DNA from 2 places in the Variovorax sp. 05N34 genome. Region 2 is predicted to be linked to the other one. Evidence: riboswitches for the same ligand, from Rfam matches in the RefSeq annotation. Region 2 holds a riboswitch; the other holds the start of a gene.
What was found. A riboswitch is a leader RNA that binds a small molecule or an ion and turns the genes downstream of it on or off. The one in region 2 is predicted to bind thiamine pyrophosphate.
Positions count from the first base shown of each region.

Region 1: it holds a riboswitch for thiamine pyrophosphate, as region 2 does, so the genes downstream of both, AC1DMA_RS02475 (purine-cytosine permease family protein) here and thiC (phosphomethylpyrimidine synthase ThiC) in region 2, are expected to answer to the same signal.

Region 1 is NZ_JBFTNI010000001.1:489,157-504,206, forward strand. It holds gene AC1DMA_RS02410 (GntP family permease) at 1-1,226, shown strand, start outside; gene AC1DMA_RS02415 (hypothetical protein) at 1,248-1,493, opposite strand; gene AC1DMA_RS02420 (fumarylacetoacetate hydrolase family protein) at 1,695-2,492, shown strand; gene AC1DMA_RS02425 (carbon starvation CstA family protein) at 2,534-4,600, shown strand; gene AC1DMA_RS02430 (YbdD/YjiX family protein) at 4,597-4,824, shown strand; gene AC1DMA_RS02435 (nitrite/sulfite reductase) at 5,111-6,889, shown strand; gene AC1DMA_RS02440 (DUF934 domain-containing protein) at 6,886-7,278, shown strand; gene AC1DMA_RS02445 (phosphoadenosine phosphosulfate reductase domain-containing protein) at 7,296-7,916, shown strand; gene cysD (sulfate adenylyltransferase subunit CysD) at 7,960-8,913, shown strand; gene AC1DMA_RS02455 (sulfate adenylyltransferase subunit 1) at 9,045-10,376, shown strand; gene fdxA (ferredoxin FdxA) at 10,417-10,746, shown strand; gene AC1DMA_RS02465 (NAD(P)/FAD-dependent oxidoreductase) at 10,704-11,765, shown strand; gene AC1DMA_RS02470 (phosphatase PAP2 family protein) at 11,788-12,354, shown strand; TPP riboswitch at 12,354-12,460, shown strand; gene AC1DMA_RS02475 (purine-cytosine permease family protein) at 12,535-13,872, shown strand; gene thiD (bifunctional hydroxymethylpyrimidine kinase/phosphomethylpyrimidine kinase) at 13,817-14,662, opposite strand; gene AC1DMA_RS02485 (FAD-dependent oxidoreductase) at 14,710-15,050, shown strand, end outside.
Region 2 is NZ_JBFTNI010000016.1:41,926-56,975, reverse strand. It holds gene AC1DMA_RS28755 (leucine-rich repeat-containing protein kinase family protein) at 1-621, opposite strand, end outside; gene AC1DMA_RS28750 (MBL fold metallo-hydrolase) at 618-1,679, opposite strand; gene AC1DMA_RS28745 (MerR family transcriptional regulator) at 1,775-2,170, shown strand; gene can (carbonate dehydratase) at 2,207-2,908, shown strand; gene aceK (bifunctional isocitrate dehydrogenase kinase/phosphatase) at 2,933-4,747, shown strand; gene AC1DMA_RS28730 (acetyl-CoA C-acyltransferase) at 4,793-5,977, shown strand; gene AC1DMA_RS28725 (glutamate carboxypeptidase) at 6,061-7,308, shown strand; gene AC1DMA_RS28720 (acyl-CoA dehydrogenase family protein) at 7,347-8,477, shown strand; gene AC1DMA_RS28715 (YchJ family protein) at 8,530-8,961, shown strand; gene AC1DMA_RS28710 (DUF3047 domain-containing protein) at 9,095-9,913, shown strand; gene AC1DMA_RS28705 (DedA family protein) at 9,962-10,393, shown strand; gene AC1DMA_RS28700 (rhodanese-like domain-containing protein) at 10,381-10,926, shown strand; TPP riboswitch at 10,954-11,059, shown strand; gene thiC (phosphomethylpyrimidine synthase ThiC) at 11,140-13,023, shown strand; gene AC1DMA_RS28690 (HAD family hydrolase) at 13,078-13,770, shown strand; gene AC1DMA_RS28685 (patatin-like phospholipase family protein) at 13,776-15,050, shown strand, end outside.

The sequences.
Region 1 (15,050 bases), on a different contig from region 2:
ACAGCGGTTCGGTGCAGACAATCGCACGCTTTATGACCGAAAAGCTCGGGCCGAAGCGCGCCATGCTCGCCGTCGTCCTGGCGGGCGCGCTCGTGACCTATGGCGGCGTCAGCTTGTTCGTCGCGTTCTTCGTGCTGGCGCCGATGGCGCAGGCGCTGTTCCGCGCAGCTGACATTCCGGGCCGCCTCATGCCGGCGGCGATCGCGCTGGGGACTTCCACGTTCACGATGTCGGCGTTGCCTGGAACTCCCGCCATCCAGAACGCAATTCCGATGCCCTTCTTCGGCACCACGGCCTTTGCCGCGCCAGGGCTGGGTTTGATCGCCTCGGCGATCATGCTCGGCTTCGGCATGTGGTGGCTGCGGCGCGCTGAAGGGTCCGCGCGGCGGGCCGGCGAAAGCTACGGCGCGGTGGCGCTGGACAAGCACGTGAGCGCGTCCGAAGACCCTGTCGTGCGCGAACGTGCAACGACGTCCGGCAGTTTCGATCCCGCGGAAATCGAGCACGGCGAACACGGCACCGGGCAACCCAGCGTCGTCGTCGCACTGCTGCCGCTTGCCATCGTGGTACTGGTCAATCTGGTGATGGCGCTGGTGGTGCTGCCGCGCATGGACACCGATTTCCTTTCCGAGCCGCGCTTCGGTGGCATCACGCTGGCGAACGTCGGCGGCGTGTGGGCCGTGCTGGTGGCACTCACGGTGGCCATCGTGGTGCTGATCGCGCTCAACTGGAAACGCCTGCCGTCGCTGCGCGCGACCGTGGACGCAGGCGCCAACGCGGCAGTGCTGCCGGTGATGGGCGTCGCCAGCCTGGTAGGTTTCGGCGCCGTCGTCGCGGCGATGCCTGCATTCGAGGCGGTGCGTGAATGGGTGCTCGGGATCGGCGGAGGCCCGCTGGTGTCGCTGGCACTGTCGACCAACATCCTCGCGGCGCTGACCGGATCGGCCTCGGGTGGCCTGACCATCGCGCTCGACGCGCTGGGCAGCACCTACATGCAACTGGCGGCGACGATCGGCCTCGACCCCGCACTGATGCACCGGGTCGCGGTGATCGGCGCAGGCACGCTGGACAGCCTGCCGCACAATGGGGCGGTCGTCACCCTGCTCGCGGTGTGCGGCCAGGGACATCGCGAGAGCTATTTCGACATCGTGATGGTCGGCATCGTCGGCGCCCTGTTGGCGCTGGTTGCGGTGATTGTTCTGGGCACGACCTTCGGTTCGTTCTGAACGGCTCCCACAGCGCACCCGCTACAAGTGCGTTCGGCTGCGCCGCAACCGTGCGACCAGTGCATTGGAAAGGACTGCGATGTGCCGCGCATATTCGGCCTCGGCTTCCTCTTGCGCTGCGGTGAGAAGCGCGAGTGCTTCGATCTCCCGCACGCCGGGCGGAGTACCGCTTCCGCAGAGCCAATCGCCGAGCGCCTCGACAAGCTCTCCGCGCGCCTGCTCGACCCTCAGGCGACTGCAAACGACTGCTTGGTACAGCGTCGTCATCTCGCGTCCTTGAACTTGCGCCACGTCAGACTTTTCCTCGGTTGTGATCGGGTTTGCAGACTACTTATGTATTACGGGTGCCGCTGTAGGTCTATACCGCTTAGGCCGTAGCCGTTCAGTCCGATAGGCGATGAGCCTATGCATCGATGGGCGTCGGCGGGATGATGGTGTCCTTTCAAAAGTAACAAGGAGACTGAATCGATGACCGCTACGAATCGCCGAGCCATGCTGCAACTCTCTACCGCGGCAATGGCGGCGGGAGCGCTCTCCGGCTGTGCCTCGACGGCTGGCGCGCAGGGCGCGAGGAAGCCCATGTTCGCCGTCGCCGGGTCGACCATCCCGGTAATGGGCAGCGAGCAGTCCTTTCCGGTTCGCCGCATCTACTGCATCGGCAGGAACTACGCAGCGCACGCAATCGAACGCGGTTCGGACCCGACGCGCGAGCCGCCCTTCTTCTTCCAGAAGCCCAGCGACGCAGTGCAACTGGTGCCGAAAGGGGTGACGATCGATCATCCCTATCCGCCGGTCACGAAGAACTATCACTATGAGGTCGAACTGGTCGCCGCGCTCGGCAAGGGCGGCCGGAACATTCCGGCCAGCCAGGCGCTGGACTGCGTCTTCGCCTACGCGGTTGGTCTGGACATGACCCGTCGCGACCTCCAGAATGCCATGGCGAACGAGAAGAAGCCCTGGGAAATCGGCAAGTCCTTCGACCATTCGGCGGTGGTGAGCCACCTGCATCCGGTGAGTCAGGTCGGCCACTTCAGCAAGGGTGGCATCTGGCTCAAGGTGAACGGACAGACGAAGCAGCCGAGCGATCTTTCGCGGATGATCTGGAGCGTGGCCGAACAGATCGCGAACCTGTCGACCTACAACGAACTATTCCCGGGTGACATCGTTTACTCGGGTACCCCCGAAAACGTCGGGCCGGTGGTGCCGGGCGATGTGATGACGGGGCACATCGACGGCCTCTACGACATCAGCGTGAAGGTCGTCTGACGCGAAACGTTGCGGACGTTTTTTCCTGAGAGGACTGCGCGATGAACAAGCTCACATCCCTCCTGGTCTGGTCAGCCGTCGCCATCCTCGGCGCCTTTTCGTTTGCCGCGCTGGCGCTGGGCCGCGGCGAAAGCGTCAATGCGGTGTGGCTGGTCACCGCCGCCTTGTGCGTCTACTTCATCGCGTATCGCTTCTACAGCAAGTTCATTGCGGACAAGGTTCTGCGCCTGGACGACTCGCGGCCGACGCCGGCTGTTCGGCACAACGACGGAATGGACTACGTGCCCACCAACAAATGGGTGCTGTACGGCCATCATTTCGCGGCGATCGCCGGTGCGGGTCCGCTCGTGGGGCCGGTGCTGGCCGTGCAGATGGGCTTTCTGCCCGGCACGATCTGGATCCTCGCGGGCGTGGTGCTGGCGGGCGCGGTGCAGGACTTCATCGTGCTCTTTGCCTCCGTTCGGCGGGACGGCAAGTCGCTCGGCGAGATGATCAAGATGGAACTCGGCCCGGTTCCGGGTTCGCTGGCTCTCGTCGGCGTGCTGGCGATCATGATCATCATCCTGGCGGTGCTCGCGCTGATTGTCGTCAAGGCGCTCACGGGAAGCCCGTGGGGGCTGTTCACGATCTTCGCGACGATTCCGATCGCGCTCCTGATGGGGCTCTACATGCGCGTCATTCGCCCCGGACGCGTTGGCGAAGCGTCCGCTTTCGGGGTGGTGCTTCTGCTGGGATCGATCTTTCTCGGCCGCGCCGTGGCGGGCGACCCGACATGGGGGCCGATGTTCACCCTCACCGGCCCGCAGCTTGCCTGGGCGCTGATCATCTACGGTGCAATCGCCGCCAGCCTGCCCGTGTGGCTGATGCTGGCGCCGCGCGACTACCTGAGCACTTTCCTGAAGATCGGCACCATCATCGCGCTGGCGCTTGGCATCTACTACGTCGCACCGCAGTTGTCGATGCCCGCCACCACCCGCTTCATCGATGGCACGGGACCGGTCTTCTCGGGCAAGCTCTTTCCGTTTCTTTTCATCACCATCGCCTGCGGTTCGGTTTCGGGCTTTCATGCGCTGATCTCATCGGGCACGACGCCGAAGATGATCGAAAAGGAATCTCACATGCGCATCATCGGATTCGGCGGCATGCTGGCCGAATCCTTCGTCGCGGTGATGGCGCTGACCGCCGCGAGTGTGCTTGACCCAGGCATCTACTTTGCGATGAACGCACCCGCTGCGGTGATCGGAACGACCGCTGCAAACGCCGCGCAGGTCATCTCGAGTTGGGGCTTCACCATCACGCCGGACCTCATCGCGCAGACTGCCGAGGACATCGGCGAAACCAGCATCCTCTCGCGCGCAGGTGGCGCCCCGACGCTGGCAGTCGGCATGGCGCAGATCCTCGGCCAGGCGTTCGGTGGAAAGTCGATGGAAGCCTTCTGGTACCACTTCGCGATCCTGTTCGAGGCGCTGTTCATCCTGACGGCCGTCGACGCCGGAACGCGTGTGGGACGCTTCATGATCCAGGACATGCTGGGCCACGTCTACAAGCCGCTCGGCAATACCGACTTCCTGCCAGCCAACCTTGTCGCCACCGCGCTGTGCGTCGCGATGTGGGGGTACTTCCTGTATCAGGGCGTGGTCGATCCATTGGGCGGCATCAACACGCTCTGGCAACTGTTCGGCGTGGGCAACCAGATGCTGGCCGGTATCGCGCTGCTCCTGTGCACCAGCGTGCTGGTCAAGATGAAGCGGCAGCGCTACGTGTGGGTCACTTTGCTGCCGACGGCCTGGCTGCTCATCACCACCCTGACTGCAGGCGTGCAGAAAATCTTCCATCCGGACCCCGCCATCGGTTTCGTGGCGCTGGCGCGAAAGTTCGGCGATGCCGCCGCACAAGGCACGCTGATCGCACCGGCCAAGTCCATCGAGGAAATGCAGCGGGTCGCCTTCAACAACTACCTCGACGCAATCGTGTGCGGCTTCTTCGTGCTGCTCGTGGTGGCGATGTGCGTCTTCGCGGCCAAGATCTGCATGCAGGCGCTGAAGCAGTCGAAGCCGACGGCGCATGAGATTCCGCCGTTCTCCGGCGCGCAAGGGGCGATGCCTTGAACACGCGAGCGACCACGCCTGCGGACGACACCGATCGCTGGCTGGGTCGCAGCATGCGCAGCGTCTGTTCGGTGTGCCGTCAGGTTTTCGGCATGCCCGACTATGAGCGCTACCTTGCGCACGCCGAAGCCACGCATCCCGGGGCGCCGGTGATGTCACGCAACGAATACTGCGCTCGGGTGATCGAACGGCGGTACGGCCAGGGCACTGGGCGCTGCTGTTGAGTCCTGGCGGCCGTGCCGATCTGCCGCGAGCGCCGGCGCGCCGCAGTTCCTAGAATCGCTCACGTTCCGAGCCCGGTTTCGGGTGCGCGGCGGCGATTCGGCTCGCTGCTCGCCTTATCCGGAATAAGCATCCAATCGCCCGCAAACCCGCATGAAACCTGGTGAATATGCTTATCCGCATAAGGCGCGAACCAAAAAATAGTTCGTTTCCATAAGGCTCGCTTCTACATTTCGTGCCTCGCATCGGCGGGCCGTGGACGCACCGCCTTCCAGCAAGTCAAACACGATGTACCAATACACAGATTTCGACCGTCAGTTCGTGCACCTGCGCGCAGCGCAATTCCGCGACCAACTGGAGCGCTGGCAAACCGGCAAGCTTTCGGAAGACGAGTTCCGCCCTTTGCGCCTGCAAAACGGCTGGTATGTGCAGCGCTATGCGCCCATGTTGCGCGTGGCGGTGCCTTACGGCGAACTGGCGAGCCGTCAGCTGCGCGTGCTCGCAAAGATCGCCCGCGAGTACGACGCACCCGAAGCCGAGGTCTACAAGAACGCCGTCGCCACCCAGGGCAAGCTCGGCTCGCAGAAGCTGCCGACGCACTACGCGCACTTCACGACGCGCCAGAACGTCCAGTACAACTGGATTCCGCTGTCGAAGTCGGCTGACGTGATGGAGCTTCTGGCTTCAGTCGACATGCACGGCATCCAGACCAGCGGCAATTGCATCCGCAATATCACGAGCGATGAACGCGCCGGCATCGCCGTCGACGAAATCGCCGACCCGCGCCCCTTTGCGGAAATCATGCGGCAGTGGAGCACGCTGCATCCTGAATTCGCCTTCCTGCCGCGCAAGTTCAAGATCGCGATCACCGGCGCCACCGAAGACCGTGCCGCCACGGGCTGGCACGACGTAGGCCTGCATCTGCTGAAGAACGACAAGGGCGAACTGGGCTTTCGCGTGCAGGTCGGCGGCGGCATGGGCCGCACGCCGATCATCGGCACCGTGCTGCGCGAGTTCCTGCCGTGGAACCAGATCATGAATTACCTCGAAGCGGTGGTTCGGGTCTACAACCGCTACGGCCGGCGCGACAACATCTACAAGGCGCGCATCAAGATCCTCGTGAAGGCCGAAGGCCAGCGCTACATCGACGACGTCGAGGCTGAATACAAGCAGATCGTCGAGCACGACGGCGCACCGCACACCATCACGCAGGCCGAGCTGGACCGCGTGAGCGCGTCTTTCGTGCCGCCGACGCTCGCGACCCGCGTTTTCCGCAGCGCCGAGGAAACCGACGCGGACCTGCGCGCGCAGGCTGCCGACGACGTGATGTTCGCACGCTGGCTTGCACGCAACGTGGCGCCGCACAAGAACCCGTCGCTGCGCGCCGTGACGCTGTCGTTCAAGCGCCGTTTGCAGGCGCCCGGCGATGCATCGGCCGAACAGCTCGAAACGGCCGCGCGTCTGGCCGACCGCTTCAGTGCCGGCGAGGTCCGGGTCACGCACGACCAGAACCTGCTCTTGCCATGGGTGCATGCCGAAGACCTGCACGCTCTTTGGTTGGCTGCCCGCGAAGCCGGCTTCGCCAGCGCCAACGTGCACCTGCTGACGGACATGATCGCCTGCCCCGGCGGCGATTTCTGTGCGCTCGCCAATGCGCGTTCGATCCCGATCGCCGAAGCCATCACCGAGCGCTACCAGGACCTGGACGAGCTCGACGACCTGGGCGAAATCGACCTGCACATCAGCGGCTGCATCAATTCGTGCGGCCATCATCACAGCGGGCATATCGGCATTCTCGGCGTCGACAAGGACGGCAAGGAGTGGTATCAGGTCACGCTCGGCGGCTCCGATGGTTCCGCACTCAGCGGCGCGGCGCAGCCCGGCAAGGTGGTCGGCCCTTCTTTCTCGGCGGCCGAAGTGCCCGACGTGATCGAAGCCGTGCTGAACACCTACCGCGATACGCGGGAAGCGGGTGAAACCTTCATCGATGCGCTGCGGCGAGTCGGCATCGAGCCTTTCAAGGTCGCCGCCAACGGCGCACGCTTCAAGGTCGAGGTGGCCGCATGAACAAGACGCTTCAACTGATCGCTGCCGAAGATCACATCGACAACGGCGATCCGACCGTGCTGCAACTGTCCAACGACGCCGATCCACTCGCGATCGAGCAGTGCCTTGACGACGTGGAGCGCATCGACCTGGACTTCCCGAAGTTCACCGATGGGCGCGCCTACAGCCAGGCATTCCTGCTGCGTCGCCGCCTCGGCTTCAAGGGCGAGATTCGCGCGACTGGCGACGTGCTGGTCGACCAATTGGTGCAGATGCAGCGCATGGGTTTCTCCAGCGCCGTTCTGAAGGAAGGCGTTGATGCATCCGCGGCTCAACGCCAATTCGACAGATTCGCGGCCTTCTACCAGGGCGACGCGGTGCAAGCCACACCCATCTTCAAGCGCGCCTGAACGGTTGCCTTCGCCAAATGAACATCGATCTCGAACAAATCAACGCCAAGCTCGGCCGCAACGCCGAGGGCCTCGTGGACTGGGCTATCGGCCTGGGCCGGCGGGCGATCATCACCACCAATTTCAGGCCCTTCGAGGCGGTGATCCTGCACATGGTCACGCGCGCGAAACCCGACGTGCCGGTGGTCTGGATGGACAACGGCTACAACACTGACGCCACCTATCGCTTCGCCGACGAGGTGACGAAGCTGCTGAACCTGGATCTGCGCATCTTCGTGCCCCGGCGTTCGCGAGCGCATCGCGAAGCGGTGGAAGGTCCGACACCGACGCTCGACGATCCGCGCCACGCCGCCTTCACCGAGGAAGTGAAACTGGAGCCCTTCGCGCGCGCGCTGCGCGAAATGTCGCCGCAGGTCTGGTTCACCGCGCTGCGGGCCACCGACACCGCCGTGCGTGCGCAGATGGATCCGGTCAGCATCAATCCAGACGGACTGATCAAGGTCGCACCGCTGCTGCACTGGTCTTCCAAGGATCTGCACGCCTACTGCCAGGCGCATGGACTGCCCAACAACTTCGACTACCTCGATCCGACCAAGGGCGAGGACAACCGCGAGTGCGGTCTGCACCTCGCGCATTGATGTCCCACGTCGCATTCGATTCAATCTCTGAGCGCCCCATTTCATGAACGCCCGTACCGAACACGATCTGCTGCTGCAAACTTCGCAGTCGCTTGCGCGCCTGTCCAACACGCAACTGGACGCACTCGAAGAAGAAACCATCTTCATCCTGCGCGAAGTCGCCGCCTCTTTCGAACGGCCGACGCTGCTGTTTTCGGGCGGCAAGGATTCGCTGGTACTGCTCAAGTGCGCGGAGAAGGCTTTCGGCGCTGGCCGCATCCCCTACCCGCTGCTGATGATCGACACGGGCCATAACTTTCCCGAAGTGACGGACTTTCGCGATGCGCGCGCCAAGGAACTCGGGGCGGAACTGATCGTGCGCAACGTCGAGGACTCAATGAAGCGCGGCACGGTGCGCCTTGCGCATCCTGACGAATCGCGCAACGTGCATCAGTCGGTCACGCTGCTCGAAGCCATCGAGGAATTTCGCTTCGACGCGCTGATCGGCGGTGCACGCCGCGACGAAGAAAAGGCGCGCGCCAAGGAACGCATCTTTTCGCACCGCGACAGCTTCGGTCAGTGGCAACCCAAAGACCAGCGGCCTGAACTCTGGACGCTGTTCAACACGCGCCTCTCTCCCGGAGAACACTTCCGCGTGTTCCCCATTTCGAACTGGACCGAGCTCGACGTATGGCAATACATCGAGCGCGAAAACATCGCGCTGCCGTCGATCTACTACACGCACAAGCGCGAAGTAGTCGAGCGGCGCGGGCTGCTGGTTCCGGTGACCGCGCTCACTCCGCCGCGCGACGGGGAACAGGTCGAAGTGCGTGACGTGCGCTTCCGCACCGTGGGCGATATCACTTGCACGTGCCCAGTCGAAAGCCTCGCGTCCGATGCCGCCGACGTGGTGGTCGAAACGCTCGCTGCCGATGTGAGCGAACGCGGCGCCACACGCATGGATGACAAGACCTCGGAAGCTTCCATGGAGAAGCGCAAGAAAGACGGGTATTTTTGACTCGCCCCCAGGCTTGCCCACTTCGTGTGGCCGCCTACCCCCTGCCGGGGGCAACACCAGCGGCCCGGCTAAGCCGGTTCCGCGGTGTTTCTCGAATAAGGCCTACGCGCCGCTGATGAATTGAACTGATCATGACTACTTCGATTGCTGCTTTGCCTGATCACACTGCTGCCGAGACGGGGGCTGCGCTGCGGTTTATTACTTGCGGGAGCGTGGACGATGGCAAGAGCACGTTGATTGGGCGGCTGCTGGTTGACAGCAAGACGGTGCTGCAGGACCAGCTTGCGGGGGTTCAGCGGGGGGGTGAAACTGATCTGGCGCTGCTGACGGATGGGTTGTCGGCCGAACGCGAACAGGGGATCACGATTGACGTGGCGTATCGGTACTTTTCTACGGCGCAGCGCAAGTTCGTGATCGGGGATGCGCCGGGGCATGAGCAGTACACGCGCAACATGGTGACCGCGGCTTCCAGCGCGGATGCGGCGGTGGTGCTGGTCGATGCGACCAAGCTGGCCTGGGCTGCCGAATGCGGGGACGGGGAAGTAGTGAGGCGCGAGCTTCTGCCGCAGACGCGCCGGCATACGCTGCTTTGCCATTTGCTGCGGGTGCAGTCGATTGTGTTCGCCGTGAACAAGCTCGACGCCATGGACGATGCCGAACTGGCGTTCGAGCGGATTTCGGCGGCGCTGTCGAACTTTGCCGAAGCGGCCGGGGTGCAGGTTGCTGCCACGGTGCCGATCTCGGCGCTCAAGGGCTGGAATGTGGCTTCTCGACATGCGGACTGGGCGGGCTACGAAGGCCCCAGCCTGCTCGAACTGCTGGAGAAGCTGCCGGTCACGGCGCAGGACGAAGCGGTGCCTTTTGCGTTTCCGGTGCAATGGGTGGAGAAGTTCTCTGCTTCGGCGGACACTTCGCGCGGTCGCCGCGTGTTCTGGGGCCGCGTTGCCAGCGGCCACATCGAACCGGGACAACGCGTGACGGTCCTGCCGGGCAACCAGACGGCCACGGTTGCGCAGGTGCTGAGCCATACGCGCCAGCCGAAAGCCGTGCATGCGGGTCACAGCGCCGGCATCGTGCTAGACCGCGAACTCGACGTGTCGCGCGGCGACTGGCTGCTGGAACCCGGCGCCTTCGAACCGTCGCGCGAGATCACCGCCACCATCGCGTGGCTCGACGACGAACCGCTCGTGGCGGGCCGCGTCTACTGGGCGCTGCAGGGCCATCGCTGGGTCAAGGCGAAGGTGGCGCGCATCGTGGATCGCGTCAACATCACCACGCTGGATTCCGAGCCGGCCGACCGGCTCGAAGCCAATGCGATTGGCGACGTGGTGCTCAGCCTCCAACAGCCTCTGGCCGTGCTGCCTTTCACGCAATCGCGCGCGCTTGGTTCACTGATCCTGGTAGACACCGCTTCGCATCGGACTTCCGCAGCCGTCCTCGTGCGGCCTGCCGCAAACGCCTAAAATTGCCGGTTCCCGCTTACCTTCCCGCTTTGCAATCACCATGACCCACGTCGTCTCCGAATCCTGCATCCGCTGCAAATACACCGATTGCGTTGACGTTTGTCCGGTCGATTGCTTCCGCGAAGGTCCGAACATGCTGGTGATCGACCCCGACGAATGCATCGACTGCGCGGTTTGCATTCCCGAATGCCCGGTCAACGCGATCTACGCCGAGGAAGATCTGCCCGGCGACCAGATCGCCTTCATCAAGCTCAATGCCGAGCTGGCCATGGCCGACGGCTGGAAGAGCATCACCAAACGCAAGCCCGCGCTGCCTGACGCCGAAGAGTGGAAAGACAAGACCGGCAAGATTTCGGAGCTCGTGCGCTGAGCGCGCAAGCGCCCATCGAGACAGACGCGCTGATCATCGGCGCGGGTCCGGTCGGGCTGTTCCAGGCTTTTCAGCTCGGCCTGCTCGAAGTCTCCTGCCATATCGTCGACGCCCTGCCCCGGGCCGGCGGCCAATGTGTCGAGCTTTATGGCGACAAGCCGATCTACGACATCCCCGGCACGCCTGTGACCACTGGTAGAGGCTTGTCGGAGTCGCTGGTGCAGCAGATCGCGCCCTTCAAGCCCCACTTCCATTTCGGTGAGCAGGTTGCCACGTTGGCGCGCCAGGACGACGGACGCCTCCTCCTGACCACTTCGCGAAACACCGCCTTTCTTGCCAGGACAGTGTTCATAGCGGCCGGCGTCGGCGCATTCGTGCCAAAGCGGATTGCCGTCGAGGGCATCGAAGAACTGGAGGGCACCAAGCTTTTCTATCACCCTGACGCATTGGATCGCTTTGCCGGCCAGCGGGTGGTCGTCAATGGCGGCGACGATGCGGCCCTTGAGACCGCACTGGCGCTGGTACCCTTCGCGCGGCACGTCACCCTGCTTCATCGAAGAGACGTCTTCCAGGCTGAAGATGCCAACGTCGCAGCATTGCGGACACACGTCGCGGCGCGGTCGATCCAGCTCGCGATCGGCCAGCCGTCCGCCTTTGACGACGCCCATCTGCAGATCATCACGCCCGACGCGCAGACCGTGTCCGTGCCATTCGATGCGCTCATCGGGTGCCTCGGCATCTCGCCGCGCCTGGGTGCTATCGCCGAATGGGGTTTGGAACTGGTTCGCAAGCAAATACCAGTGGACACGGAAAAGTTCGAGACTCGCGAACGGGGCGTCTTCGCGGTCGGCGACATCAACACCTATCCAGGCAAGAAGAAGCTGATCGTCTGCGGCTTCCACGAAGCGACCCTGGCGGCTTGGGGCGCGACAGCCGTCGTCTTTCCGGGCAAGTCGATCCCGCTGCAGTACACGACCACCAGCACGCGACTGCATACGCTGCTCGGGGTCCAGCATTGACCTTGCCGCTAGGATGCGAGGCATGCAGGAGTTGAATGTCTCGCTTTTTCACTGGATGGCGGCCGGCAACACGCCGCATCCGCAGATCCTGTGGATCGCATCTCTTTTGGCGGTCGGCACGGCTTGGCTTTGCGGGGCCTTGGTCATCGGGGCCGCTTGGCGTCACCCTTCGCAACGCAAATATGTGATTGCGACGCTGGTCGCAGCAGCCGCCGCATCGGTGGTTGCCCACGCCATAGCCGCCGCCGTCAACATGCCTCGGCCCTTCGTCGCGGGTCTGAGCCCAAGCTACATCGAGCACGGCGCACGCGGGTCAATGCCCAGTACACACGCAACGGTCATGTTCGCGGTCGCCTTGATCCTCTGCCTGCGACCGACTCTGCGCATGACCGGTCTTGCGGTCCTTTTGATCGGGATCGTCACCGGATGGGCACGCGTCTACGTGGGCGTTCATTTCCCTTTGGATGTGCTCGGCGGCTTCGTCTTGGCAGTGGCGATCGCGGGAGTGTTCTGGGTGCTGGTGAAGCTGTCGCACCGGTTCATCGATCCGCCGCACAGTTCTACAATCAGATCCGCTTCGCCAGATTGAAGCAATGCTAGGGGTGCCGGTCCGCCGTTTGCGGTGTACCGGCTGAGAGAGTCCCTTTGAACCTGACTGAGGTAATCCTCGCGCAGGGAAGCTGGTCCGGCGGCCGTCACGTTTCTCGCGTGCCTGTCGTGCCGCCGTCGCCTCGCCCACCTGCCAAACAATTTGCATTGGAGCAAATGGATGGCACACACAAAGAACGAGCAGGCGTCGACAGGCGCCAATGAGGCGCTGACGCCGCTCCGCGAATCCGGACGCGTCTTCCGATGGCACGACCACATGGCGCTGTGGTTCAGTCTTGGCGTGGGCTTGCTGGTCATGCAGATCGGCGCCTACCTGGTGCCCGCGGTCGGCACGCGCGAGGCGGCCATCGCCATTGTGCTGGGTTCGTGCATCGGCGCAGGTCTGCTGGCATGGACTGCGCGGGTCGGCTGCGAAAGCGGACTGGCGAGCGCCGGCTTGATGCATGCGACCTACGGCAGCGCATTTGCCCGACTGCCCGTCGTACTCAACATCGTGCAGCTGATCGGCTGGACCACCTTCGAGATCGTGATCATGCGCGAGGGCACCCAGGCCATCGGCAGGCAGGCGTTTGGCTGGTCGCTGGACGGACAAGTGGGCGCGGTCGCAACGACACTCCTCTGGGGCGCCGTGCTCCTGGCCCTGCTTTCTGGATCGATGGTCAAGCTTGTTCGACGGTTCGTGAGCCGGTTCGGCCTGCCGCTGGTCGTGCTGTCGCTGATATGGCTGAGCTGGCAGTTCGCTGCACGGCTTCATGCGAAGGGGCTCGAATCATTCTGGACAAGGCCCGGCGACGGCAGCATGAGCATGTTCGGCGCACTCGACCTCGTCATTGCGATGCCGGTGTCCTGGCTCCCGCTGGTGGCCGACTACGCACGTCATGGCAAGCGGTCCATTGGTGGGCTGGGCGGCGCATTCGGCGGCACATGGTTCGGCTATGCCGTCGCGAACATCTGGTGCTACGCACTGGGGGTGATGGTGGTGAGTGTGGCCGACCCCGGCACGGACATGCTGGCCGCGCTGCTGCTGGCGCAGGGCGGGCTGGTCGCGCTCGGTCTGATCCTGGTCGACGAACTCGACAACGCCTATGGGGATGTTTATTCAGGCTCCGTTTCGGCTCATAGCCTGATGCCACGCTGGAGCATTCGCCGCTGGGGATTGCTGGTCGCGGCGGTCTGCATTGCCTTCGCACTGGTGTTGCCAATGCACTCGCTCGAGCCGTTTCTCCTGATGCTCAGTTCGGTCTTCGTGCCGCTGTACGGAGTGATTCTCGGGCGGCTCGGCCTCGGTACGTTGGTCGAGTCGGTGCAAACGCGGCGGGTGGACTGGACTGCCGCCGCCATCTGGATCGGCGGCATCGTGGTCTATCACGCCTGCGCCGCATGGGCTCCGCGCTGGGGGTCCGCGCTGCCGACGCTCGTGATCACCTTCGTGTTTGCATGGATCACCCGCCCTGCGCCGGCAGGCGGACGGTCGGCACTGGCGCAAAGCCGTGGTTGAGAGGCCCATGCCCGCGACCGATCTTCACATCAGCGCCGGCCGCCATCGCGGCAACGACATAGCCGCGCGCGCGCTCGACAGCCTGCGGCAAGTCATAGCCAAGCGCCAGGTTCGACGCGATGGCGGACGACAGCGTGCATCCCGTGCCATGAAGATTGCGGCTGGCGATGCGCGTCGAAGCCAGGCGCAATCGATCGCCGTTCGCCTGTGCCAGGAGATCGACCACGTCGTCGCCCGGGAGATGACCGCCCTTGAGCAGGACGGCAGTCGTTCCGAGCGCCAGCAGCTCACTTGCCGCGTCGTCGAGCGCGTCGGCGCCGTCGATCGAATGACCGATCAGCAATGCCGCTTCATCGAGATTGGGCGTCACCACGACCGCGCGCGGAAAGAGTTCGCGTACCAAGACCTGCACTGTTTCCGCTGCGATCAGCCTGTCTCCGCTGGTAGCCACCATCACCGGGTCGAGCACGACGTTCGGCAGTTTGTAGTGATCGATCGCCCATGCGACGACTTCGACGATCTCGGGCGCATGCAGCATGCCGAGCTTGACGGCATCGACGCCGATGTCTTCGACGACCGCCTGAATCTGCGCCTTGAGGAAGGCCGGCGGCACGCCATGGATTCCCGTCACGCCCAAGGTGTTCTGGGCCGTCAGTGCAGTGATGGCCGTCATGCCGTAGCAACCCAGGGCCGAGAAAGTCTTGAGATCGGCCTGAATGCCCGCGCCGCCGCCGCTGTCGGAGCCGGCGATCGAAAGGACGCGCGCATAGCGGGAAAATGCATTGGTCATGTCGAAAATTATCGACCACGCGATCAACGACTGTGCCGGAGGGGTGCGTGAAGGCTGACAAGCGCATCGGGCTCAGTCTTCCTTTCGGGTCCGCAGCCATCATCGGCGCCGGTCTGATGGGGCGGCTGCTTGCCGTGACACTGGCGCAAGCTGGCTGCAAGGTCGACCTGTTCGATGCTGCAGGCCCCGACGCCGGCGGCGCCGCAGCGCGGGTGGCCGCCGCCATGCTGGCGCCGCTGGCCGAATCCGCGGTGGCGCCGCCTTCCGTGGTGCGCATGGGCCACTACGCACTCGAACGCTGGCCCGAGTTGATCGAATCCCTCGCCGGGCCGGTCTTCTTCCAGCGCGAAGGAACCTTGGTGCTGTGGCATCGGCAGGACAGCGCGGA
Region 2 (15,050 bases):
GAGCTGCCGCCAATCGATCGCTGCAGTCGGCTGGGAGTCGAGCGCCGTCGCTTCAGGTGCTTCGTCGAACGGATTGCCCGCGAATGCCAGCCACGACAGCCTTGGCAGCGAGAGCAGCCAGGCAGGAAGTGCGTCGAGCTCATTGGCGGAAATGCGCACCAGCTCCAGTGCGCGACAGGCCGCCATCTCGGGCGGAAGGGCGCGCAAGCGGTTCCCGGCCAGCAACAGCTTCTGCAGCTTCGTACAGCGGCCGATTTCGGCGGGCAGTGCTTCGATCCGGTTGCCCGTCAGGATCAGCCATCGTAACTCGGGCGGCAGTGCGGCCGCCGGCACCTCGCCGATATCGTTGGCCCGAAACGCGACCATGCTGAGTCGCGGGCAACGTCCGATGGCCTCTGGCAGCGTGGTGAACCGATTGCTGGAGCAGAACAGAACGCGCAGCCGGTGCAGCCGATGAAGATCGTCCGGCAACGCGCTCAATGCGTTGCCGGAGAGGTCCAGAACCTCCAGCGTGTCGGCAAGGTCGAAGATCTCGCGCGGGAACTCCGAGAGGCCGCCGCCCAGATTCAGCCGCTGCGATCCGGCCAACTCGCCCGCGCGCAGTTGGCTCAACGTGTTCATGCGAAGGTGCCGAACCGGTAGACCCCGTCCTCGCCGCGCCGACGCTGCAACTGTCCCGAGAACCACAGCAGATGAAGGTGCGCGATGGTCTCGCCCAACGCGAAGGTCATCTGGTGCAGGTCGAGCGCGCGCTTGAAGAGAATCGGCAAGCCTTCGGCTCCGCTGTGCGGCTTGGCGATGCAGGCTTCGAGCAGTTCGGCCAGGCGGTCGCGGTGGTGTTCCTTGAGCTGCTCGACGCGGCGATGAATGCCGGTGAAAGGCTTCCCGTGCGAAGGCAGACCCAACGTGTTCTCAGGCAAGGACTTGAAGCGCTCGATGCTGTCCAGGAAGAGCCGGAGCGAATTGGCTTCCGGCTCGCCGGCATGCACGCTCACGTTCGTCGAGATGCGCGGCAGCATCATGTCGCCGCCAATGAGCGCATTGAGTTCCTCGCAATACAGGGCAATGTGCTCGGGCGCATGGCCATAGCCGCTGATGCAGCGCCAGCCCCGGCCGCCGATCTGGACGACGTCGCCGTCCAGCATGCGCACGAAGCTGTCCGGCACTGACGGCACCATGTTCGAGTAGTAGTTGCTGCGGGCGCGGATCTTGGCGATTGCTTCCGGGTCGGTGAGGCCGTGGGTCGCAAAGAAATCCGCGGCGGCATCGCCGCCGGCCAGCGTGTCGCCCGTGGAGGTCAGCACCCGTGCGACGTGATAGTCGGTCGAACTGATCCACAGCGGCGCGTTCCAGCGCTTGCACAGCCAGTCAGCCAGGCCGATGTGGTCCGGGTGCATGTGGGTCACGATCACGCGCAGGATCGGCAGACCCTGCAACTGTGTTTCGAAGATCTGTTCCCACTGCTTGCGCGAGGCTTCGTGGGAGATGCAGCAGTCGACCACCGTCCAGCCTTCGACGCCGTCGATCTTGTCGCGCAGCAGCCAGAGGTTGATGTGATCGAGCGCGAAGGGGAGCGCCATTCGGATCCAGCGCACGCCGGGAGCGACTTCAAGCGCCTCCCCGGGGGCCGGCAATGTGTCGCCGTGGGGGTAATGGAGTTCGCGTTCGAGGAGGTTCATGTACGATTGACGTTAACGTAAACGTCATGGCAAGGAGCCACCATTGTAGGCAGTGCCGCTCCGGCGCGCTTACTCATTGCTTTTGAGCCATTCTCATGCCGTCGCAGACCTTCACCATCAGCGAACTCGCCAAGGAGTTCGATCTCACCACACGGGCCATCCGCTTCTATGAGGACATGGGCCTGCTCGCGCCGCGGCGAGCTGGTATGCAGCGGATCTATACGGCGCGCGACCGGACCCGCCTGACGCTCACCCTGCGCGCCAAGCGACTCGGTCTGAAGTTGACCGAGGTCAAGGAAATCCTCGACATGTACGACAGTCCGCGCGACACGGCCTTGCAGTTGCAGCGCTTCCTGGGCGTGCTGGGCAGTCATCGCGAACAGCTCGAATCCCAACTGTCGGAGCTGCAAGCCAACCTCGCCGAGGTCCGCCAGCAGGAAGAACAGGCACGCGCCGCGCTCGCGCGCGCCGCAAGACAGAAGACGCGCTGAGCGCCAATCTCACCTTCAACTCATCCAAGAACGACCATGGAAAACGCACCCGAAACCCTCGACGATCTGTTCGCCCACAACCGGGCGTGGTCCGCACGCATGGAGCGCGACCGTCCTGGCTTCTTCACCAGCCTGGTGAAGCAGCAGACCCCGCGCTACATGTGGATCGGCTGCTCCGACAGCCGTGTGCCGGCCAACCAGATCACCGGGCTGGAGCCGGGCGAGGTGTTCGTGCACCGCAACGTGGCAAACATCGTGGTGCATTCCGACCTGAACGCGCTGTCGGCGATCCAGTTCGCCGTCGAGCGGCTGAAGGTGCAGCACATCATGGTGGTGGGCCACTATGGTTGTTCGGGCGTGCAGGCCGCCCTCGAAGGCGCGCGCATCGGCATCGCGGACAACTGGATCCGCCACATCCAGGACGTGCGCGACCGGCATCGCGTGATGCTCGACACGTTGCCCGAAGCAGCACGCGCCGACGCGCTGTGCGAGCTGAACGTCGCCGAGCAGGTGGTGAATGTGTCCGTCAGCACGGTGATGGTCGACGCATGGAGCCGCGGGCAGGCCGTCACGATTCATGGCTGGGCCTTCGGCGTGCACGACGGGCTCATCCAGGACCTCGGCATCACCGTCGACGGCAACAAGCCGATCGAGAACCAGTATCGCGCCGCGGTGCAGCGCATTCGCTACAAGTGGAGCAAGCCCGGCGAACTGACCATGTCCGAGTCCGCCAAGTAGTTCGCCAGGCTATCGGCCGAAGCCATGTTTCCGCAGCGCCTCGATTCGCCGCTTGCCTACGACGTCGCCAAGGCGATGCGGGACGGCTTCGATCGGCACTACAGGCTGTTTCGTGCCGAGTCGTCGCGTGCCAAGCATCGCTTCGAGACGGCGGACTGGCACGGACAGCAGCGAGCGCAGCGGGAGCGCATCGAGTTCTACGACCTGCGTGTGAACGAAGCCGTTGCGCGGCTCGAAAAGGAATTCAAGGCCGGCGAGCAGCCGATGGACGTCTGGCACCAGATCAAGCTGCACTTCATCGGGCTGCTGGTCGATCATCACCAGCCCGAGTTGGCGGAGACCTTCTTCAACTCGGTGACGACCAAGATATTGCACCGGGCGTATTTTCAGAACGACTTCATCTTCGTGCGCCCCGCCATCAGCACGGAGTACATCGAGCCGCGCGGTGCGCCGACCTATCGCGCCTACTACCCGGCACAGGAAACGCTCGCCGACACCATTGAGTGCATCCTGGACGACTATGCGCTGCAAGGCAGCGGCTACGCCAACATGCGCCGCGATGCGGAGCGCGTGGCGGCCGCAATCCTCGGGCGCTTTCACCAGATCAAGCTGCGCGCCAATTTCCAGGTGCAGGTGCTGTCGGGTCTCTTCTATCGGAACAAGGGCGCGTATGTGGTCGGCAAGATCATCAACGGCTTCACGGAGCTGCCTTTTTCGTTGCCCATCCTGCATGACGGCAAGGGCAAGTTCTATGTCGATGCAGTGCTCTTCGGCGAAGAAGACTTGCAGATGCTCTTCAGCTTTGCGCGTGCGTATTTCATGGTCGACATGGAAGTACCGTCGGCCTACGTGCAGTTTTTGCGATCGCTCATGCCCAGGAAACCGCGCGCGGAAATCTACAACGCACTGGGGCTCGCCAAGCAGGGCAAGACGCTTTTCTATCGCGACTTTCTCTCCCACCTGAACTATTCGACCGACAAGTTCCGCATCGCGCCGGGCATCAAGGGCATGGTGATGCTGGTGTTCGACCTGCCGTCCTTTCCATACGTGTTCAAGTTGATCAAGGACTTCTTTCCACCGCAGAAGGACACCACGCGCGAGCAGATCAAGAGCAAGTACATGCTGGTGAAGCAACACGACCGCGTCGGACGCATGGCCGACACGCTGGAGTACAGCGACGTGGGTTTTCCGATGGACCGCTTCGAGCCCGAACTCATCGAGGAGATCAGGAACTTCGCGCCCAGCCAGCTCGAGATCGGCGACCGCGACGGGAATGGGGAGATGGAGATCGTGCTCAAGCATGTCTACATCGAGCGCCGCATGATTCCGCTCAACATCTACCTGCAGGAGGCGTTCGACCAGCTCGATCATCCCGACCATGCCAAGCGCGCAGGCAAGCAGCTCGAGCATGCGGTCATCGAATACGGCAATGCGATCAAGGACATGGTGGCCGCCAACATCTTTCCGGGCGACATGCTGTTCAAGAACTTCGGCGTCACGCGCGGCGGAAAGGTCGTGTTCTATGACTACGACGAGATCGAATACCTCACCGACTGCAATTTCCGCAAGGTACCGGCGCCTCGCAACGAAGAGGAAGAGATGAGCGGCGAGGTCTGGTATGCCGTCGGCCCAAAGGATGTTTTCCCGGAGACATTCGGCCCCTTCCTGCTTGGCAATCCGGCTGTGCGCGAAGCCTTCATGGCGCATCACGCCAATCTCCTCGACGCGGCTTTCTGGCAGAGCCACAAGCAGCGCATCCAGGCCGGCCACATGCTGGACGTTTTTCCGTATGACGAGGCGCAGCGCTTTCGTCACGACAGCCACAACCCTTATTTCTGACCACTTTCCCTGACCACTTTCCAAGACCACTGAAGGAGCATTTTCATGAGCGAATCGATCGTGATCGTCGGCGCAGCCCGCACCCCCATGGGCGGCTTCCAGGGCGACTTCTCTTCTCTTGCAGCGCATGACCTCGGCGGCGTTGCCATCAAGGCCGCCGTGGAGCGTGCGGGTATCACGGCCGACAGCGTCGGCGAGGTGCTGTTCGGCAACTGCCTCATGGCGGGGCAGGGCCAGGCGCCGGCGCGCCAGGCGGCCTACAAGGGCGGCCTGCCCGATAGCGCGGGCGCGGTGACGCTCAGCAAGATGTGCGGCTCGGCCATGAAGGCGGCGATGCTCGCGCACGACATGCTGCTCGCAGGCACGCATGACGTGATGGTGGCCGGTGGCATGGAAAGCATGACCAACGCGCCCTATCTCATGCTCAAGGGCCGCGGCGGCTACCGCATGGGCCACGACCGCATCTTCGACCACATGATGCTCGACGGCCTCGAGGACGCCTACCAGCCGGGCCGTTCGATGGGCACCTTCGGCGAGGATTGCGCGGCCAAGTACAAGTTCACGCGCGAGCAGCAGGACGCCTTTGCCATCGCGAGCGTAGAGCGTGCCAAGGCAGCGACCACGTCGGGTGCATTCAAGGCTGAAATCGCCGCCGTGACCGTCAAGGGCCGCGGGGGCGAAACGGTCATCGACATCGACGAAGGACCCGGCAAGGTCAAGCTCGACAAGATCGCGACGCTCAAGCCGGCTTTCAAGAAGGATGGCGGCACCATCACGGCGGCATCGAGCTCGTCCATCAACGACGGCGCCGCTGCGCTCGTGATGATGACCGAGAGCACCGCGAAGAAGTACGGTGCAAAGCCCATCGCCCGGCTCGTCGCGCACGCCACGCACGCCCAGCAGCCGGAGTGGTTCTCCACCGCACCGGTCGGTGCCGTCGCCAAGCTCTTCAAGAAGACTGGATGGACAGTCAAGGACGTCGACCTGTGGGAAGTGAACGAAGCATTCGCGGTGGTGCCGATGGCGCTGATGCACGAGCTCTCGGTGTCGCACGACATCGTCAACGTGCACGGCGGCGCTTGCGCCCTGGGCCATCCGATCGGTGCAAGCGGTGCGCGCATCATGGTCACGCTGATCCATGCGCTGCAGCAGCGCGGCAAGAAGCGCGGCGTTGCGACGCTGTGCATCGGCGGTGGCGAAGGCACGGCGGTGGCGATCGAACTGCTCTGATCCGCTCTGAGTTCGCTCTCATCCGCACAAAGGGGCTGCCTAGAATGAAGCCCCGTTTTTTCCCCTTTGGAGACTCTGTTCACATGCATCCGGCCTTCCACCGCAGCGCAGTTGCCGCGCTGCTCGCTTCCGCTTTCATCGCCCCCGCCGTCTGGAGCCAGACGCGCGACCAGGCCTTGTTCGATGCTGCAACCGCTGAAAAGCCAGCGGTCATCAAGACGCTCGAAAACCTGGTCAACATCGAAACGGGCACGGGCGATGCCGAAGGGCTCGCATCGGCCGGCAAGTACCTGGAAGACGAACTGAAGTCGCTGGGTTTCACCGTCACGCGCAGCAAGTCGGCCGGCATCGTCGTCGGAGACAACATCGTCGGCAAGCTCAAAGGCAAGGGCGGCAAGAACCTGCTGCTGATCTCGCACATGGACACGGTCTACCTGAAGGGCATCCTCGCAAAGGCGCCATTCAAGGTCGAAGGCGACAAGGCGTACGGCCCCGGCATCGCTGACGACAAGGGCGGCAACGCGGTCATCGTGCATTCGCTCAAGCTGCTCAAGGCGCGCGGCTTCCAGGACTTCGGCAGCATCACGGTGCTGTTCAATACGGACGAGGAAAAGGGCTCCTTCGGCTCGCGCGACCTGATTCAGGAAGAAGCGGCCAAGGCGGACTACGTGCTGTCCTTCGAGCCGACGGGCGCCGGCAAGGAAGACCTTTCGCTTGGCACCTCCGGCATCGCCTATGTGCAGGTCAACATCACGGGCAAGGCCTCGCACGCCGGTGCCGCACCCGAGCTCGGCGTGAACGCGCTCGTCGAGGCGTCCGATCTCGTCCTGCGCACGATGAGCATCGACGACAAGGCGAAAGGCTTGCGCTTCAACTGGACCATCGCCAAGGCCGGCGCGGTGTCCAACATCATCCCCGCGAGCGCTACGCTCAATGCCGACGTTCGCTACGCGAAGAACGAAGACTTCGACGCCGCCATGAAGACGCTCGAAGAGAAAGCCCAGCAGAAGAAGCTGCCCGATGCCGACGTCAAAGTGCTGATCACGCGCGGTCGGCCGGCCTTCAATGCAGGTGAGGGCGGCCGCAAGCTGGTCGACAAGGCCATCGGCTACTACAAGGAAGCCGGCGGCGAACTCACCATCGTCGAGCGCACCGGCGGCGGCACCGACGCCGCCTACGCCGCGCTGTCGGGCAAGCCGGTGATCGAAAGCCTGGGCCTGCCCGGCTTCGGCTATCACAGCGACAAGGCCGAGTACGTGGACACCAGCGCCATTCCGCGTCGCCTGTACATGGCCAGCAAGCTGATCATGGATCTCGGGCAGGCCAAGTAGACAACCTCCAAGCACGACAAGAAAGCAAGGAACCCGCCATGCTGCTCAACGCCGACCAGGAAGCGATCCGCGACGCCGTTCGCGAGTTCGCGCAAGCCGAGCTCTGGCCCAACGCGCCGCGCTGGGACCGCGAGCACAGCTTTCCGAAAGCGGCGCACACAGGCCTGGCGGCACTCGGGGCCTATGGCATCTGCGTGCCTGAAGAAGACGGCGGCGCCGGGCTCGACTACCTGACGCTCGCGCTGGTGCTCGAAGAAATTGCTGCCGGCGACGGCGGCACCAGCACCGCCATCAGCGTGACCAACTGCCCGGTCAACGCCATCCTCATGCGCTACGGCAATGCGCAGCAAAAGAAGAAGTGGCTGCAGCCGCTCGCACAGGGACAGATGCTCGGCGCCTTCTGCCTCACCGAGCCGCAAGCCGGCAGCGATGCATCGTCCTTGCGCACCACGGCGCGCAAGGACGCCGAAGGCTGGGTGATCGATGGCGTGAAGCAGTTCATCACCAGCGGCAAGAACGGCCAGGTCGCCATCGTCATTGCGGTCACCGACAAGGGCGCCGGAAAGCGCGGGATGAGCGCTTTCATCGTGCCGACCGATGCGCCGGGCTACAACGTTGCACGCCTCGAAGACAAGCTCGGCCAGCATTCGAGCGACACCGCGCAGATCAATTTCGACAGTTGCCGCATTCCTTTCGAGAACCTCATCGGCCAGGAAGGCGAGGGCTACAAGATCGCGCTCGGTGCGCTCGAAGGCGGGCGCATCGGCATTGCCGCCCAGAGCGTCGGCATGGCGCGCAGCGCATTCGATGTCGCCGTGGCTTACGCGAAGGAGCGCCAGGCTTTCGGCGGCGCCATCTTCGACCAGCAGGCGGTGGGCTTCAGGCTGGCCGATTGCGCCACACAGATCGAAGCGGCGCGCCAGTTGATCTGGCATGCCGCCAGCCTGCGAGACGCAGGCCGCCCGTGCCTCAAGGAAGCGGCGATGGCCAAGCTCTTTGCGAGCGAGATGGCCGAGCGCGTTTGCAGCGCAGCGATCCAGACGCTCGGCGGCTATGGCTACGTCAATGACTTTCCGCTGGAGCGCATCTATCGCGACGTGCGCGTCTGCCAGATCTACGAAGGCACTTCGGACATCCAGAAGCTGCTGATTCAGCGCGCCCTGGCCTAAGGGTTTACGCGAGGGTCTGCACAATACGCGCTGAACCCCTCGCCAATACCCCATGCCTGCTCCCGATCCTGCCCGTATTCCCTGTCCCTGCGGGCGCCGCGACCGGCGGGAACTCCCGCTCGCCTACGCGCAGTGTTGCGGGCGCTATGTCGACGATTTCGACAACACGCCAGCTCCGGATGCCGAATCGCTCATGCGCTCGCGCTACACGGCTTTCGTGCGCGAGCGGGCGGACTATCTGCTTGCGACCTGGCACCCCTCGACGCGGCCGGCGACGATCGGCTTCGAGCCCGGCGTGAAATGGCTCGGGCTCGACGTGCGCTCGCGTTCGGTCCTCGACGCGGACCATGCAGAAGTCGAATTCGTCGCCCGACAGCGCAGCAGTGCCGGCGTCGCATCTCGCCTGCACGAGCGCAGCCGCTTCGTCCGCGAGGAGAGCGGGCCGCTGCACCGGTGGTACTACGTGGACGGCGATCTGCACTGACAGGACGGCCGTGCCGCGGCGCACGGCGCGATTGTGTGCAGGCGGGAGACAGAGCAGTTCCCAAAAGGGGTATTTATCTTGTGGCGCGCCTGGATCACACTCCACCCTCAACCACCAGCCACAGGGGCCAGCCATGGACAACAAAAGATTCCAGTTTGGACACCGGCGGCCTTCGCTGTCCGCGACGGCATTCCCTGTTGTGGCCGCGATCGCCTGCATAGCGGTCCCGGCGGCCCGCGCAGAGGGCGTGTTGACGGCGTTCTCGACTGCGCCAGGCCCGCAAGCGCCCGCACCATGGCGCTTCACGACCTTGCCGAACAAGGCGCCGACCAAGTTCGAGATCACCCAACTCGACGGCCAGAAGGTGCTCAAGGTCGACGCCGACAAGTCCTACGGCAATCTGGTTCATGCCACGCGCGTTCAGCTCAACGACCAGGCCACGCTGGCCTGGCGCTGGAAGGTCGAGGAATTCGTGGAAGGCGCCGATCTGCGCACCAAGGGCGGCGACGATGGCGCGGCCAAGGTCTGCGTGTTCTTCGACTTCCCGTCAGACCGGCTGTCCGTGGGTGAGCGAACCAAGCTCGCCTTGGCAAAAGGCTCGACCGGCGAAACGGTACCCACCGAAACCCTCTGCTACGTCTGGGACGTCAAGGAAAGCAAGGGCAGCGAGTTCGACAATGCCTTCACCAAGCGCATCCGCATGGACGTCATCGAATCGGGCGCGACCGACAAGGCCGGCGGCTGGCTCAGCGAGCGCCGGAACCTGGTGGCCGACTACAAGCGAGCCTTCGGCGCCGAGGCTGGCGATACGCTGCCCGATGTGGTGGGCGTGGCGATCCAGGCGGACGCGGACAACACCAAGTCTCGGGGGATCTCGTATTTCTCGGACATCGATCTGCGCGGTGCCACTGCTTCCGCACCCGCGTCCGGCGCGGCGAAACCTGCGCAATAGCGGCCTCGAAACCATCGAAACCGCCCCCATATCGCACATATCGCCGACATGAACGAATTCGTCTCGCTCCTCGCCAGCCAAGGCCCCGCCGTGGTGTTCGTCGCCACCCTGGCGACGCGGCTGGGCGCGCCGGTGCCGGCGGTGCCTTTCCTGATCGTTGCCGGCGGACTGACTTTTGGCGGACAGGTCTCTTTCCTCGCGGTGACGCTGGCCGCCGTGCTCGGCAACATCCTCGGCGACGGCGTCTGGTTCATCGCCGGACGCCGCTGGGGGTACCGGGTCATGCGGCTGCTCTGCCGCATTTCGCTGTCGCCCGATTCCTGCGTCAAGCACAGCGAATCCATCCTCGGGCGCTGGGGCGGCTTGTCGCTGATTGCCGCCAAGTTCGTGCCGGGGGTGTCGGTGGTTGCGCCGCCCATGGCAGGCGCGCTCGGAATGTCGAATCTCGGTTTCTATCCTATGAAACGGTGGCCGCGTTGATCTGGACGCTGGGCTTCCTCCTGATCGGACGCGTGTTCCATGCCGCCATCACGGATGTCCTTTCGGTGCTCTCCAGCATCGGGATGGTCGCGACGGTGATCTGCCTCGTGCTGCTTGGTGCATTCGTGCTCTGGCGCTATCGGCAACGCCGCATGGCTCTTCGATCTCTCGACATCGAGCGCATCGAAGCCGCTGCCCTGCGCGCCGCGATGGCGGCCGGCGCCGGGCTGACGCTGATCGACGTGCGCTCGGACGAAGCGCGGGCGCTCGACGGTCGTGCGATCCCGGGCGCCCTCGGCATTGCGCTCAAGCAGCTGCCCAAGCGTCTCGAAGCCTTCTCGGACGGCCGCGAACTCGTCGTCTTCTGCGATTGCCCCGATGACGGCTCCGCCATTGCGGCGGCGCGGGTACTTCGCAATGCCGGAGTGACCCGCGTGCGCGTCCTCGCAGGCGGTCTCGACGCCTGGGTGGCGCAGTCCGGCGAGACATCGCCTGCCGTCGATTCGTCCATCGTCGCGGCCAATCCCGCTTGATCCCTTTCGCGGGACGGGCCTAGAATCGGTCCCGCTCCGGGGTGCACGCAGATGTGTGCTGAGATGGCCAAGCGGCCGAACCCGCGAACTTGATCTGGTTCATACCAGCGTAAGAAGAGCTGCGACTCCCCGGCATCCCGTCCGTCCCCTGTGACCGATGCCGTCCGGAGCGATCGCGGAGCACCCGTTGTCCCACAACCAGGAGTGCCCCGCATGAATGCCGTCGACAAGTTCGCCTCCCTCCTCACGCTGACGCGCGAGCCCTTTCCCGCTTCGAGCAAGAGCGCCATATCGGGCAGCAGAGCCGATTTGCGCGTGCCTGTGCGCGAAGTCCTGCTCACCAACGGCGAGCGCGTATCGCTCTACGACACCTCCGGCCCCTACACCGATCCGGCGGCCGACATCGACGTGCGGCGCGGCCTTCCGGGCGTGCGCGGCGCATGGATCGCCGAACGCGGCGACACCGAAAGCTACGAAGGCCGCCTGCACCTTGCGCTCGACGATGGCGCCACCAACGTCGACCGCGACTCCCAGCGCATCGCCGACCTGCGTGCCGCCGCCGCTGCGCTGCAGCGCACGCCACGGCGCGCCAAAGCCGGCGGCAACGTCACGCAGATGCACTACGCACGCCGCGGCATCGTCACGCCGGAGATGGAATACGTCGCCCTTCGCGAGAACGGCCGCCGCGAGTGGATGGCCGAATACCTGGCCGACGCCGCGCGAGAAAAGCGCCTGGCCGGCAACCCCATGGGCGCGAGCATCCCGAAGATCATCACGCCGGAGTTCGTGCGCGACGAAGTCGCAAGGGGCCGCGCCATCATCCCGGCCAACATCAACCACCCCGAAGTCGAGCCCATGGCCATCGGCCGCAACTTCAAGGTCAAGATCAACGCCAACATCGGCAATTCGGCCGTGACGAGCAGCATCGAAGAAGAGGTCGAGAAGCTCGTGTGGGCGATCCGCTGGGGCGCGGACAACGTGATGGACCTTTCCACCGGCCGCAACATCCACACCACGCGCGACTGGATCGTGCGCAACAGCCCGGTACCGATCGGCACGGTGCCCATCTACCAGGCGCTCGAAAAGGTCGGCGGCGTGGCCGAAGACCTGACCTGGGAGATCTACCGCGACACGCTGATCGAGCAGGCCGAGCAGGGCGTCGACTACTTCACCATTCACGCCGGGCTGCGCCTGCCCTTCATTCATCTCACGGCGGACCGGCGCACCGGCATCGTTTCGCGCGGCGGGTCGATCATGGCCAAGTGGTGCATCTCGCATCACAAGGAAAGCTTTCTCTACACGCACTTCGAAGACATCTGCGACATCATGAAGGCCTACGACGTGAGCTTCTCGCTCGGAGACGGTCTGCGTCCCGGCTGCGCTTCGGATGCGAACGACGAAGCCCAGTTCGCCGAACTGCGCACGCTCGGCGAGCTCACGCAGATTGCATGGAAGCACGACGTGCAGACCATGATCGAAGGCCCGGGCCACGTGCCGATGCATCTCATCCAGGCCAACATGGACGAGCAGCTCAAGCACTGCCATGAGGCGCCGTTCTACACGCTCGGCCCGCTGACCATCGACATCGCGCCGGGCTACGACCACATCGCCAGCGCCATTGGCGCCGCCATGATCGGCTGGGCCGGTACCGCGATGCTTTGCTATGTCACGCCGAAGGAGCACCTGGGCCTGCCCGATCGCGACGACGTGAAGCAGGGAATCATCGCCTACAAGATCGCTGCGCATGCGGCCGACGTGGCCAAGGGCCATCCTGGAGCGCGAGCGCGCGACGATGCGCTTTCCAAGGCCCGCTTCGAATTCCGCTGGCAGGACCAGTTCAACCTCGGCCTCGACCCCGACACCGCGCGCGAATTCCATGACGAGACGCTGCCCAAGGACAGCAGCAAGGTCGCGCACTTCTGCTCTATGTGCGGCCCCAAGTTCTGCTCCATGAAGATCACTCAGGAAGTGCGCGAGTACGCGGCGCAGAAGGGCGTCGACGAGGTTCGGGCCATGGAGGACGGCATGGCGGACAAGTCGGCCGAGTTCAAGGCGGCGGGCGGCGAGATGTACATCCCGATCCGCAAGACGCAGTGAAATGACAAGGGCGGGCCCGCGGCCCGGGTCCGCAAAATGATTACGATGGCCGCCATGAAAGCCATCCCCTTCGATGCCGTCCTGTTCGACTGCGACGGCGTCCTCGTCGATTCCGAGCCCATCACCAACCGCGTCCTCGCCGAAATGCTCGGCGAACTCGGCTGGGCGTTGACTGTCGACGAATCCATGCGGATCTTCACGGGCAAGGCGGTCAAGGACGAAACCGCGCTGATCGAGGCACGCACCGGCTTTGCGATCACGCCCGAATGGCTTCATCGCTTTCGCCTGCGCCGCAACGAAGCGCTGGAACGCGACCTCGTCGCCATTCCGGGCGCGGCACTGGCGGCGCGTGCATTGCATGCCGCCCTGGACGGCCGCATTGCCTGCGCGTCGGGCGCCGACCGATTCAAGGTCGAACTGCAGCTCGAGAAGATCGGCATCCTCGATTGCTTCGAAGGCCGCATCTTCAGCGGGCATGAGCAACCGCGCTCGAAACCGGCGCCCGACGTGTACCTGGCTGCTTCGACCGCTCTGGGCGTCGATCCGGCGCGCTGCGCGGTGGTGGAAGACACCATCACCGGCGCCAGGGCGGGTGTGGCCGCCGGGGCGACGGTCTTCGGCTACAGCCCGAGCGATCTTGGCCACAGCAGCCCCGATGCGCTGCGCGCCGTCGGAGTCGCGCATGTGTTCACGGACATGGCGCAGTTGCCGTCGCTCCTTGCCGATTGGCGAGCCGTTGCGGCCTGAGTCGCATGCAGGGTCTGCGCGCACTCTGTGGTCTTTTGATCGCCGCGTGCGTCGCAGGCTGTTCGTCGCTGCGACCATGGCTCAACGAGCCGCTGCCCGAGAATCCACCGGCCAGTGGTCTCGTCGCCGGTGCGACGGGGCGCGATCCGAGCATCCTGGTGGCCGTCACCCTGTCCGGCGGCGGCGCGCGTGCCGCTGCTTTCGGCTACGGCGTGCTCGAAGAACTCCACGACACCACATTCAAATGGAGCGGCCACGACACCGACTTGCTCGACGCGACCGATGTCATCAGCGGCGTGTCCGGCGGCAGCATCCTTGCCGCCTACTACGCAGCCTTCGGCGCCGAAAGGCTGCCTGATTTCGAGCGCGATTTCCTGCGGCAGAACTTCCAGAACAGCCTGATATGGCAGGCGCTTCGGCCCGGCAGCCTGTACGACCTCACCTCGCCCTGGTATGGCCGCACGCATCTGCTGGCGCGGCGGCTCGACGAGATCTACGAAGGCAAGACCTACGCCGACGTGGAGCGCAATCCGCGCCATCCACAGCTCGTGATCGCCGCGACCGACATGTCGCTGGGCACACCGTTCGAGTTCACCGCGGACCAGTTCGAGCTGATCTGTTCCGATCTGCAGAGCGTTCCGCTGTCGTTCGCGGTCGCGGCGTCGTCCGCCGTGCCGATCCTGCTGAGCCCGCTGACGCTGAAGAACTACGCACTGGAGTGCCGGGAGCGAGGCATCGTTCCGCGACTCGCCGCGCGCGTCGGCGGCAACTACCGCGCCCGCATGTTCCGCATGCAGGCGAACAGCTATCTCGATGGGGAAGCGCGTCCTTTCATTCACCTCGTGGACGGCGGCGTCGCCGACAACCTCGCCGTGCGCAGGCTGCTCGACCGCGCGCTGGTGGGAGGCGGATTGCGCCGGAGTTTCGAGGAAGTCGGCATTCCGCCCGGCACGGTGCGCAAGCTGGTGGTCATCAGCGTGAACTCGGCGCGTGATCCGGCCAACAACATCGATCGGAGCGACAAGCTGCCGGGCATCAGGGCGGTGGCCGACACACTGCTGTTCGGCGCTGGCGCGCGAGCGACCCTGGAGACGCAGGAATTCCTGCTCGACACCACGCGGCAGTGGCGCGAAGACCTGAAAGTCCGAAGCGCCGATGGCAAGGATGCGTTCGCGCCAGATGCCGAGATCCACGTGGTGCAGGTGAATCTTCGGGACGCAGCCGATGGTGAACTGCGTTTGCGGCTGCTTCAGATCCCGACGGCGTTCTCAATCGGCGAC